Regions from separate parts of the Janthinobacterium sp. BJB446 genome, predicted to be linked through region 2. Evidence: predicted binding sites of a transcription regulator. Region 2 holds the regulator's gene; each other region holds the start of a gene.
The links. Region 2 encodes FNR, which switches genes on or off when oxygen is low (the NO sensors DNR and NnrR bind a similar motif). Its sites were predicted from a motif close to TTGATNNNNATCAA; they were not measured.
Positions count from the first base shown of each region.

Region 1: a site for FNR is predicted at 1,810-1,823, ahead of nirK (copper-containing nitrite reductase). Genes of this name have one in related genera too.
Region 3: a site for FNR is predicted at 1,784-1,797, ahead of CSQ92_RS25085 (IPT/TIG domain-containing protein). Genes of this name have one in related genera too.

Region 1 covers NZ_PDZK01000002.1:316,903-321,143, reverse strand. The annotation lists gene CSQ92_RS17175 (c-type cytochrome) at 1-30, shown strand, start outside; gene norR (nitric oxide reductase transcriptional regulator NorR) at 185-1,741, opposite strand; gene nirK (copper-containing nitrite reductase) at 1,892-3,376, shown strand; gene ytfE (iron-sulfur cluster repair protein YtfE) at 3,403-4,080, shown strand; gene CSQ92_RS17155 (nitric-oxide reductase large subunit) at 4,095-4,241, shown strand, end outside.
Region 2 covers NZ_PDZK01000004.1:371,522-375,762, reverse strand. The annotation lists gene ccoG (cytochrome c oxidase accessory protein CcoG) at 1-734, shown strand, start outside; gene CSQ92_RS23750 (FixH family protein) at 837-1,361, shown strand; gene fnr (fumarate/nitrate reduction transcriptional regulator Fnr) at 1,365-2,123, opposite strand; gene CSQ92_RS23740 (response regulator) at 2,373-4,241, shown strand, end outside.
Region 3 covers NZ_PDZK01000005.1:214,561-218,801, reverse strand. The annotation lists gene metH (methionine synthase) at 1-1,376, opposite strand, end outside; gene CSQ92_RS25085 (IPT/TIG domain-containing protein) at 2,019-4,241, shown strand, end outside.

The DNA of each region.
Region 1 (4,241 bases), on a different contig from region 2:
CTGCCGAGCACCCTGGTCACTCACCGCTGAGCGGTATCGCAGGGTCTACTAGTTGTTCTGATACCTGACAAAACCGTAGCGAGCGGCGATGAGTTGTGGCCGAGACGCGGAGCTGTGCGAATGCACGGGGCCGCCGAGGCAGTGAGCATCGGAGGCCGCAAATCACGACGCGCAGTAGGTTTGGTCAGGCTTTCAAGCCCACCCGGCGCGCCAGCTTATGTAAATTGCTGGCGTCCAGCCCCAGCTGGCGCGCGGCAGCGGCCCAGTTATCCTGATGCAGGACCAGCGCTTGCCGGATGGCCTGGCGCTGGCTCGCTTCCACGATCTGATGCATGGACAGTAGCGGCGCCGCTGGCGTGCCGCACGCGGCTGGCGCCACTTGCGGCGCGTCCGCACCGGCCGGCGCTTCCAGCGCATCGAGGTCGAGCATATCCGTTTCCAGGGTCACGATGTCCTTGCGGTCCGCGCCGCGGATCACGGCTTTCAGCGCGGCCCGGCTGATCACATGTTCCAGTTCGCGCACGTTGCCCGGCCAGCGGTAATGGCACAAGGCGTTTTCCGCCGCGGCGGACAGGCGCAGGCTGCGCAAGCCCAGGCGCGCGCGGTTCAGTTCCAGGAAACCACCGGCCAGCAGCAGCACGTCATTACCCCGCTCGCGCAGCGGCGGAATCGGCACGGGATACACGGATAAACGGTGGTACAGGTCGGCGCGGAACGAACCGTCGCGCACATGCTCGCGCAGGCTGCGGTTGGTGGCGGCAATCACGCGCACGTTGACCCTGCGCGGCCGGTCCGCACCCAGGCGCTGGATTTCGCCATTTTGCAAGGTGCGCAGCAGCTTGGCCTGTATCGACAGCGGCAACTCCCCCACTTCATCGAGAAACAGGGTACCCCCTTCGGCCGCCTCGAAACGCCCGGGCCGGTCGCTGACGGCGCCGGAAAACGCACCGCGTACATGGCCGAACAATTCGCTCTCGGCCAGGGACTCGGGCAAGGCCGCGCAATTGACATGGATCAGGGGCTTGCCGGCGCGGCGCGACAGGCGGTGCAGGCGGTGCGCGCACAGTTCCTTGCCGACGCCCGTTTCCCCCAGCAGCAGCACGGGCAGTTCGGAATCGGCGACCACCTGCAATTCGTGCAGCAAGTGCGTGATGGCGCTGCTCTGGCCGACGAAATCGTGTTCCTCGCGCGGCGCTTGCGCATCGGCCAGCATGGCGCCGCCCGACAGGCGCAGGGCGCGGATTTCCGCCTCCAGGCGCGTGACGCGTACGGCCGCCTCGATGGCGCAGGCCAGCTCGCCCAGGTCGCGCTGCGCCTGCGTATCGAAAGTGCCTACCTGCAGCGCGTCGAGCGTGATCACGCCCCAGCGTTCGCCCTCCAGATCCAGCGCCATGCCCATGCAGTCGTGCACGGGCAGCGGCTCGCCGGCCCGCTCGGCGATCAGGCCATCGTAGGGATCGGGCAAGGAACTGTCGTGATGGAAGCACAGCACGCCGCGCCGCTGCAGGATGGCGGCCAGGCGCGGATGGTCGGCGACGGCGAAGCGGCGTCCCAGCGCGTCGCTGGCCAGGCCGGCCATCGCCACGGGGCGCAAGTGCTCGCCATCGAGCTTGAGCAAGGCCACGGCCTCGCAGCCGAAGTGGGCGCGCAGGCTGCCGACCAGGCGCTGCAGGCGCACGGCCACGGGCAGGTCGGCGACCAGGTCGGTGAGCAGCAGCAGGTGGATGGCAGTGGTGGTCATAAGTACCATGCAGGGTACAACGGACCATGCTTTAAAAGGGTCATACCGACCCTGCAATTTTCAAATCGTTGATTTAAAACAAGTTTTTCCTGGCACGTCGTTTGCCTAGGTAAGGGGGCCGAACCGGCATACAAGACCAAGGAAAGCTTGATGAAAACGACTCCCTCTCTCCGCGCCATTGCCGCCGCCGTCTGCGTACTGGCCATGCCCCTGTCCGTGCAAGCCCAGGCGAGCCTGCCGGCCAGCGCTGCCGCCACTGCGGCCAAACCCGCCGCCGCCACGCTCAAGCGCTATGAACTGCAAACCAATATCGTCGACGGCAAGATGGTGTTCATCGATGCCAAGGGCCAGGTCAATCCCGTGCTGGCGGCCAAGGTGGGCGACACGGTCGAACTCGTGCTGAAAAGCGGCGAAGGCGCCGAGCACGACCTGCTGATCCCGGAGCTCAATGTGGCCTCGGCCAAGTTCAGCGCCAATAGCGGCAGCACCACCGTGCGCTTCAAGGTCACGCGCGCCGGCACGTTCACCTATTACTGCTCGATTCCCGGCCACCGCCAGATCGGCATGGAAGGCAAGCTGGAAGTGAGCGGCACCTCGCTGGCTGAAGCCGGGGCACCGAAGGCTGCTGGCGCCGGCAGCGCTGCCAGCGAATCGAGCCAGGCCGCCGCGCTGGCCCTGTACACGCCCGCACCGTCGCCGATGCGCGGTCCTGATCCATCGGCCGTCAGCGTTGCAGCCAATCCGGCCTCCGTGCCGGCCGCCATCGGCGCGCGCGCGCCGCAAACCCTGAAATACCGCATGGAGACGGTGGAACTGCCGGGCAAGCTCGATGACGGCACCAGTTTTACGTACTGGACCTTCAACCGGCAAGTGCCCGGCCCGATGCTGCGCGCGAAGGTGGGCGACACGGTGGAACTGACCCTGTTCAATGCCAAGGACAGCAAGATGATCCACTCGATCGACCTGCACGCCGTGACGGGCGGCCATGGCGGCGGACAGCACACGCAGGTGGCGCCGGGGCAGGAAAAAACAGTCACCTTCAAGGCGCTCAATCCGGGCCTGTACGTGTATCACTGCGCCACGCCCCTGGTGCCGCAGCATATCGCGGCCGGCATGTACGGCATGATCCTGGTCGAACCGGAAGGCGGCCTGTCAAAAGTCGACCGCGAGTATTACGTGATGCAGGGCGAGATGTACACGGGCCGTCCGCACGGCGCGCCCGTGCACCAGGAACCGAACCTGGAAAAAATGGCCAATGAACTGCCCGACTACTACGTCTTCAACGGCGAAGTGGGCGCCTTGAGCAAGACGCACAAATTGCAGGCGAAAGTCGGCGAGACGGTGCGCATCTATTTCGGCGTCGGCGGCCCGAACAAGATTTCATCGTTCCACATCATCGGCGAGATATTCGACAAGGTGTACAGCGAAGGCTCGATCAGCAGCCCGAAACACGACGTGCAAACCACCCTGGTGGCACCGGGCGGCGCGACCATCGTCGAACTCAAGGTACAGCATCCGGGCAGCTATCTGCTGGTCGACCATGCCTTGTCGCGCGCCGGCAAGGGCGCCGTGGGCGTGCTGGAAGTGACTGGCGAACCCGTGCCCGGCGTCTACCACGCGGGCGCCCGCCAATAAACCCTATTCATCATCAAGGAACTGTTATGGAAATGATCGACCAATCACTGGGCCAACTGGCTCGCCGCATCCCTGGCGCCACGCGCCTGTTCGATGCGCACCGCCTGGATTTCTGCTGCGGCGGCAACAAGACCCTGCGCGCAGCGGCCGAAGCGGCCGGCGTGGACACGGCGCCCATCGTCGAGGAACTGCGGCTGCTGGCAGGGCGCGCAGATACCAGCGGCGAGCGTGACTGGCAGGAAGCCTCGGCCACCGAGCTGGTGGAACACATCCTGGCGCGCTACCACGCCGTGCACCGCGAGCAGCTGCCCGAGCTGATACGCCTGGCACGCAAGGTCGAGCAGGTGCATGGCGAGCGCGCCGACTGTCCGCACGGGCTGGCGGAACACCTGTCGGCCATGGCGCAGGAGCTGGAAAGCCATATGCGCAAGGAAGAAGACGTGCTGTTCCCTATGATCGTGCGCGGCCAGGGGCCCCGGGCCGGCGCGCCCATCAACGTGATGCGCATGGAGCACGACGATCATGGCGTGGCCTTGCGCGCCATGGAGGCGATGACGAACGATATCACCGCGCCGGCCGGCGCCTGCACCACCTGGCGCGCGCTGTACACGGGCTTGCGCACCTTCCGTGCCGACCTGATGACGCACATCCACACTGAAAACAATATCCTGTTCGAGCGCTTTGCGCCGGCCGTGGTGCACTGACAAAGGAAAGACCCATGGGTCCCTACAAAAAACTCTGGTTCACCCTGATCGGTGTGCTGATCGTGACGTTTTCGCTGCTCGGCTACTACGGCACGGAAGTCTACCGGCAGGCGCCGCCGATCCCCGCGCAAGTGCTGGCGCAGGATGGCCGGCAACTGTTC
Region 2 (4,241 bases):
AGAGCGCCATGTTCGACCAGGACACGCTGATCATCACCTACGATGCCAAGCGCGGCGAACCGCGTGGCGCCATGAGCAAGAAGGCCGGCAACAACGACAAGCTGGGCGATTGCATCGACTGTACCCTGTGCGTGCAGGTGTGTCCGACCGGCATCGATATCCGCAACGGCCTGCAGTATGAATGCATCGGCTGCGCCGCCTGCGTCGATGCCTGCAACAGCGTGATGGACAAGGTCGAGCGGCCGCGCGGCCTGATACGCTACAGCACCGACCATGCGATGGAAAACAACTTCAATTCGAAGCAGATACGCCAGCGCGCCATGCGCCCGCGCGTCTTGATCTACACTTCCATCCTGGCCCTGATCATCATCGCCGTGTGTACCTCGCTGGCCCTGCGCACGCCCCTGAAAATGGACGTGATCCGCGACCGCGGTTCGATGGGACGCGAAGTGGAGGACGGCATGATCGAAAACGTCTACCGCCTGCAGATCATGAATACGTCCGAGCAAAGCCAGCATTTTAAAATCAGCGCTTCCGGCTTGCCGGGCCTGACCTTGCTGACGCGCGAAGAAGTGACCTTGCAGCCAACGGAAACGCTGGGCTGGCCGATCCGCCTGCGCGTGCCGCACGGCGTCGGCGAGAAGGGCTCGAACAAGATTGCGATCGAATTGCAATCGCTGGACGATCCATCGCTGCATGTGCGTGAAAGCGCGGTATTCATCGTGCCACGTTAACAAGGAAAGGCGGACGGGGACCGGGTGCCCTCGCCGCCGCCACGAAGTTGCAGGAAGGCCGGTCCCCATGCGGGGACTGGCTGATTAAACAGGAGAAATATCATGTCCGACAGTCTGAAACTGCAAGCACCCGTTGCACCGTGGTACAAGCATCGCTGGCCATGGCTGCTGATGATCGGTCCCGGCCTGTCCGTGGTCGTCGGCAGCTTCATGGGCTATATCGCATTTACGCAGCCCGATGCGCTGGTGGTGGGCGATTATTACAAGCAGGGCAAGGCGATCAACCAGGATTTGAAGCGCGACACGATCGCCAGCGACCTGGCCATGGATACGCGCCTGTCATATGACGTGGCTGCAGCGCGCCTCAGTGGTTCCGTGCACAGCTTCGGCAAGGCTTATCAGGCGCCTTTGCTGCTGCACCTGGCGCATGCGACCCTGCCGGAAAAGGATATCAAGCTGCTGGTGCAGCCCGATGCGGCCGGCAATTTTTCCGTGGCACTGCCGATGCTCGAGCGCAGCCGCTGGCAAGTGCTGGTGGAAAACGACAAACGCGAGTGGCGCCTGTCCGGCATCTGGACCTGGCCCCTGCAACGCAGCATCGCGCTGCACGCGGATGAAGAACTGTAAGTCTTATTTGCAGACGTCCGTACCGGCCGTAATCGCTTTCAACTTGGCCGGCTGCAGGATTTCGATCTCGCGGTTCGAGACGCGCAGCCAGCCTTCTTTCTTGAATTTCGACAATAAGCGGCTGACGCTTTCGATGGTCAGGCCCAGGTAGTTGCCGATTTCCTCGCGCGACATGCGCAGCTGGAAATTGCTGCCCGAATAGCCGCGTGCTTCATAGCGCGACGCCAGGTTGACGATGAAGGCGGCAAAACGCTGGGTCGCCTGCATATTGCCCAGCAATAGCATGACGCTTTGCTCGCGCGTGATTTCCTGGCTCATCATGCGGTGGAAATGACGCAGCAGGGTCGGCATATTGCCCAGCAATTGTTCCAGGCTGGAAAACGGAATTTCACACACTTCGCTGTCTTCCAGCGCCACGGCATTACAGTGGTGGCGGTCGGCGCTGATGGCATCCATGCCCAGCAGTTCACCCGCCATCTGGAAACCCGTCACCTGCTCTTCGCCACCCGGATTGATCTGGTAGGTCTTGAAGTGCCCCAGGCGGATCGCGTACAGGTTCTGGAACGAGTCGCCGATGCGGAACAGCGAGGCCCCGCGCACGATCTTGCGGCGGCGGCCGATGATCTGGTCCAGCCTATCCATGTCGCCCACATCAAGGCCCATCGGCAGGCACAATTGATGCATGCTGCAGGTCGAGCATCGTGCACGCAACGCCTCCACGTTCACGGTGGGCAAGGTGGGAGTGAGTAGCGCTTCAGTCATGTCGGTACCTTTTAGAAAATGCAACAACAAGTTTACTGCATACAGCTGCATACAGGGTTGCCGTATGCCAATTTCACCGTAAATTCGGCGAATAAACGACGTCCAGCCTTTAATTATATGGCAACATCGTCAAAAGCCCATACGGGGCGGGCAATTTGCGCGGCGGCGCTTGCCAAGCTGGGGTATTGATAGGAAAATTCCTGACAGCATTATCTGCCGCCTGTGCCGCCCGGCACTGAAAAGGAAATCATGAAGCCTCTCGGCATTAAAGCAAAAGTCGCGCTGGCCACCAGCCTGACCTCGATCGCCATGATCGCGCTGGTCACCATGATCCAGGTGCAGCACATGCGCGACGACTTCACCCGAGTACTGCTGAGCCAGCAGTCATCCCTGATCAGCCGCACCGCTGCCGAGCTCGACGACAAGCTGGGCATGCTGCTGCAGATTGTCACCCTGACGGCCAGGCAGCAGCCGCCGGAACTGATCGCCCAGCCCGCCAAACTGCGCGAATACTATGCGCGCCGCTCGATGCTGGTGCTGTTCGACGACGTGCTGGTGCTCGACGCGCATGGCGCCATCGTGGCCGACATGCCGGAAGTGACGGGGCGCGCCGGCATCAACGTCGCCGAGCGCGAGTACTTCCAGACCGTCCTGCGCACGCGCCAGCCCATGATTACCGAGCCGATGCTGGGCAAGTCGAGCGGCATGCCCATCGTGCAGATGGTGGCGCCCGTGCTGGCCGCCGATGGCCAGGTGGCCGGCGTGGTGATCGGCGTGCTGCGCCTGTACAAGGACAATCTGCTGGGCCGCCTGCGCTCGGAAAAGATCGGCAAGAGCGGCTATTACTTCATCCTCACGCGCGGCGCCGTGCCGCGCTATGTGCTGCACCCCGATACCAGCCGTTTGCTGCAGCCGCGCAAGCCGAACGCCAACCTGACGACCACCCAGCTGCTGAAGGAGGATGGCGAAGGCAGCATGGTCAGCACCAACAGCCGCGGCATCACGGCCGTCAACAGCTTCAAGCGCCTGAAATCCGTGAACTGGCTGCTGGCCGCCTCGCTGCCCGTCGAGGATGCCTTCGAACCGTTCGACGGCGTACTGTACCGGCTGGTGCTGTGGAGCATCCTCGCTTCGCTGCTGGCCGCCTTTGTTCTGGGCTTGGTTACCGTGCGCCTGCTGTCGCCGCTGGTGCGCCTGCGCGACACCCTGCTGGCCCTGCGCACCAGCGGCAGCCGTTTCACCCCCGTGCCGGTACAGCAGCGCGACGAGATCGGCGAACTGACGGAAGCGTTCAATGGCCTGATGAGCGAACGCGACCGCCTGCAGCAGGAACTCGAAGCGCGCGCGGCGGAGCTGGAGCAGGAACGCGACCGGGCCGAGGCGGCCAACCGCGCGAAGAGCGATTTCGTGGCCAACATGAGCCATGAAATCCGCACGCCCCTCAATGCCGTGCTGGGCATGGTGTATTTGCTGGGCAATACCAGGCTCGACACGGAACAGCGCAAGTACCTGACCATGGTCAGAGTGGCGGGCCAGTCGCTGCTGGGCATCCTCAACGATGTGCTCGACTATTCGAAGATCGAGGCGCGCCGCATGGAATTGTCGCCCGTCGAATTCGACCTCGATGAAGTCATGAATACCCTGGCCACGACGATGACCATGAATGCGGGCGAAAAGGAGCTGGAACTGGCCATCGCCGTCGAGCCCGACGTGCCGCGGCGCCTCGTGGGCGACGCCCAGCGCCTGCAGCAAATTCTCGTCAACCTGGCCGGCAACGCCATCAAGTTTACCGAGAGCGGCGAAGTGGTGGTGGCCGTCAGCCTGGCCGAAAGCGAAAACGGGCGCGCCTGGCTGCGCTTCGAAGTGCGCGACACGGGCATCGGCATGACGGAACTGCAGCAACAGCAGCTGTTTGCCGCGTTTTCGCAGGGCGACCAGAGCATCACGCGGCGCTTCGGCGGCACGGGCCTGGGCCTGGCCATCAGCAAGCAGCTGATCCACATGATGGGCGGCGACATCGCCGTCGCCAGCAGCGAAGGCAAGGGCAGCCGCTTCTGGTTCAGCGTGCCCTTCGAGATGCTGGCGCAGCCGGCCGAAACGCGGCGCACGCCGGCCCTG
Region 3 (4,241 bases), on a different contig from region 2:
TTCGACGAGTCGACCATGATGGGCACGCGCGAAATATCGGGTTCCGAGGCGATCAGGTTCAAAAAGCGCGTCATGGCGGCGAGCGAATCGAGCATCGCTTCATCCATGTTGATGTCGATCACTTGCGCGCCGTTCTCCACTTGCTGGCGCGCCACGGACAGGGCTTCGTCGTATTGCTCGTTGAGAATCATGCGCGCGAACGCTTTCGAACCCGTGACGTTGGTGCGCTCGCCCACGTTGACGAACAGCGATTCGTCATTGACGACGAACGGTTCCAGGCCCGCCAGGCGCAAGTCGTGCGATGGCGCCGGCACGCTGCGCGGCGTGTTTTTCGACAGCAATTGGCCGATGGCGGCGATGTGCTCGGGCGTGGTGCCGCAGCAGCCGCCCGCCATGTTCAAAAAGCCCGCGTCGGCGAATTCGCGCAGCAGGGCGGACGTGTCGGCTGGCAACTCGTCAAAGCCCGTGTCGCTCATGGGGTTGGGCAAGCCCGCGTTCGGGTAGATACACACGAAGGTGTCGGCGATCTTGGCCAGCTCTTCCGCGTACGGACGCATCAGGGCGGCGCCCAGCGCACAGTTCAGGCCGATGGTCAGCGGTTTTGCGTGGCGCACGGAATTCCAGAAGGCGGGCACGGTCTGGCCCGACAAGATGCGTCCCGAGGCATCCGTGACGGTGCCGGAAATCATCAAGGGCAGGCGCACGACGCCAGGATTCTGCTCGTAGAACAGGTCGATGGCGAACAGGGCCGCCTTGCAGTTCAAGGTATCGAAAATGGTTTCCACCAGCAGCACGTCGGCGCCGCCTTCCACCAGGCCCTGCGTCTGCTGCAGGTAGGCGGCTACCAACTGGTCGAAGGTAACGTTGCGCGCGGCCGGGTCGTTCACGTCCGGCGAGATCGACGCCGTCTTCGGCGTGGGGCCCAGGGCGCCGGCGACGAAGCGCGGCTTGTCCGGGGTGGAATACTTGTCGCAGGCGGCGCGCGCCAGCTTGGCCGCCTGCACGTTCATTTCATAGGCCAGGTGGGCCATGTGGTAATCGTCTTGCGCGATGGTCGTGGCGCCAAAGGTATTCGTTTCGATCAGGTCGGCGCCGGCCGCCAGGTAGCGCTCGTGGATTTCCTGGATGATGTGCGGCTGCGTCAGGGTCAGCAGCTCGTTATTGCCCTTGACGAACAATTCGCGCGCGCCACTGTCTGCCGGCGCGGCGAAATCGATGAAACGGCCGGCGGGGCCGCCGCGGTAGGCTTCTTCGTCGAGCTTGTATTGCTGGATGATCGTGCCCATCGCGCCGTCGAGGATCATGATCCGCTGCGCCAGAATGGCGCGCAAGGTGGCTTCGGTCGGGGACATGGCGGGGATCACGGTATCGTTCATTTCATGCTTTCAATAGGCAAACGGGCGGCGGCGCGGCGACAGGACAGGCAAGAGGCGGATGCGGGCCAGCAGGATCAGCTGACGGAGAGTGCCGGCCGGGTAGGGCAGGCAGAAGGTGGCAATCGCCTGATTTCACCGGGTCTAAAATTATACGGCATCAGGCTGCTTTGGTTTTAAGCAAAAGCGGCCGTTCGCCCCACGGCTGGCCTTCTTGCAACACATCGCCTCTTGCCACGCCTGCTGTTGAAAATTACATTCCTGAAAATCTTACTCAAAACGTTAATTCTTCCGCCAAAGTTGACAGAAAAATACCGCCCTCTAGGCTGTGGAAAAATTTCCACATTATTTGTGCCGCCTCAGCATATTTTTAATGAATTGAATGGCAATAGCTGCAAAGGAAATTAATTTTGATTTAAGCCAATACAGAGTGAGGGAAATAATGCTCAGAATAAATTTTGCCAAGCAGATATTTTAACTATTATCAAAACCAATTGAATCAAAAGCATTAATAGTTGTCTTTGGGAATCGAATTAACCCATAATATTGGTTCTTAGAAATTAAATTCTCACCAAAAGTCACCAATATGTCACATTTATCTCGTGTCCTCCCCGGCATCGCGCTGCACAAACATGGTTGCCAGCCATGAAAAACCATCTGCTCGTAGCATTGTTTGTCGTGCTGGGCCTGTCCGCCTGCGGTGGCGGTGGTGGCGGTGGTGGCGACACGGTGGTGGCGACCACCTCGGGTACGCCCGTCCTGATTCCTGCCGTGACGGCCGTCTCGGCGGCGAATGTTGCCGTGGGCGGCAGCCTGGTGGTCACGGGCACGAATCTGAGTCGCGTGACGGCCTTCCAGGTGGGCGGCGTGACCGTTGCCACCAGTGCCGCCAGCGAGACCAGCGTGACCCTGGCCATGCCTGGCGTGCCCGTCACGGGTGCCTTGAGCCTGGTCAGCGCCAGCGGTACGGCGGCCACCAGCTATAACGTCAATGTGTACCTGCCGTTGAGCGTGGGCAGCGTCGCGCCGGCGACGGGCGGTGTCGGTTCCAGCGTGACGATCACGGGCGGCGGCATGGGCGCCGTGACGGCGGTACAGTTTGGCAATGGCGCGGCAGCAACGCCGCAAAGCCAGACGGCCAGCAGCGTGACAGTGGTGGTGCCTGCGGGCGCAGCGACAGGCGCGCTGACGGTGCGCGGTCCCTACAACGATGTGATCAGCAGCGACGCGTACACGGTCCTGGCCAGCGTGGCAGTGACGTCGATCACGTCGGCCGTCAACGGCGCGACCTTGTCGGTGACGGTGCAGGGCAGCAATCTCGACCAGGTCAGCTCAGCTTCGGTGGGCAATACGCCGGCCGTCATCGTCAGCGCCAGCGCCAGCCAGCTGCTGCTGTCCGCGCCAGCCTCGGCAACGGGCAATGTGATGCTGTCGGCCGCTTCGCGCATCGCCGTGAATGCGGGCACGGTGTCGGCCTTTACTTTGGGCAGCATTGATTTCGCGCAAGTACTGAATTTGAACGCCAGCAATACGGCCTTGCGCCTGACGCGCGGCAAGCCAGCCGCCGTGCGCGTGTCCGTGCTGGCCACGCAGGCGGGCCAGGCCAGCCCGGCCGTGACCTTGAATGCGACCGCCGCCAATGGCAGCAACCTGGGCAGCATCGCGATGACGGGGCCGGCGCTCTTGCCGACGACGAAGAACGATGACAGTTTCAATGGCAATTTCAGTGCCGTCCTGCCCTCCGGCTGGATCTTGCCCGGCGTGCGCGTGCGCGTGACGGCCGTCGGCAATGACGGCGTGCAAGTGAGCCAGGAAGCGGCACCCATGGTGGCCAGCCTGGCCAGGATCCGTTTGGTACTCGTCCCCTTGAGCACCGACGATGGCGTGGCGCAACTGCCGGACGCCGAGGTGGTCCGCGCTGCGCTGTTGCGCGTGTATCCGTATGCGACGGAAAATATCAGCATCACCACGCGCGCCGCGCTGAGCATGCCAGGCAGCAGCACGGCCGACAGCTGGTGGAGCGATACCCTGGGCAAGCTGGAAAACAAGCGCGCGCTGGAAGACAGCGGCGCCTATTACTATGGTTTCGTGCCGAGAATGTCCTCCACCCGCGCCGCCGGCCTGGCCTACATCAACCAGCGCAGCAGCGGCAGCGACTTCACGTCGGCCATCGGCCTGGATGCCCGCTTCAACAGCATCGCATCGGTCGATCCATTCGGCAATCAATGGCCTGAATGGCTGACCACGCTCGTGCACGAGCTGGGCCACAACCACTCGCTGCAGCACGTTGCCTGCGGCGGCCCGGCCGGCGCCGCTGCCGACTACCCGTATGCGGATGGCAATCTGGGCCCGCAACCCCTGTATAACAGCAACTATGCGGGCAGCATCGGCCAGCTGAGCAAGGCAGTCTATGGCAGCACGCCGATGAAAGACGTGATGAGCTATTGCAGCGGCGCCTGGTTCTCCGACTACAGCTATGCGCGGGTGCAGCAATTCCTGGAAAAACGCAGCACGCAGGTGACGGGCAGCAATGTGCTGGCCGCCAGCATGTCCGTGGCCGAGAACGGCTACCTGACCATTTCCGGCCGCATCACGCCAGCCGGCGTGGCCTTGCGCCCAGCCGTTGCCTCGTCGGCGCGCATCGGCGCCGCTGCCAGCGGCAGTGGCCATGCTTATACCTTGCGCGTGTTGACGGCGTCCGGACAGACTATCGACTTGCCCTTCGATGGCGTCTCCGTGGCCGACCATGGCGGCAACGCCATGAGCCACTTCCGCGTCAGCTTCGCCAATCCGGGCGAAATCAGCGATGTGCAAGTGCTGGCAAATGGCAAGGCTTTGGCCAAGCTGGAACGCCCGGCGCGCCGCAGC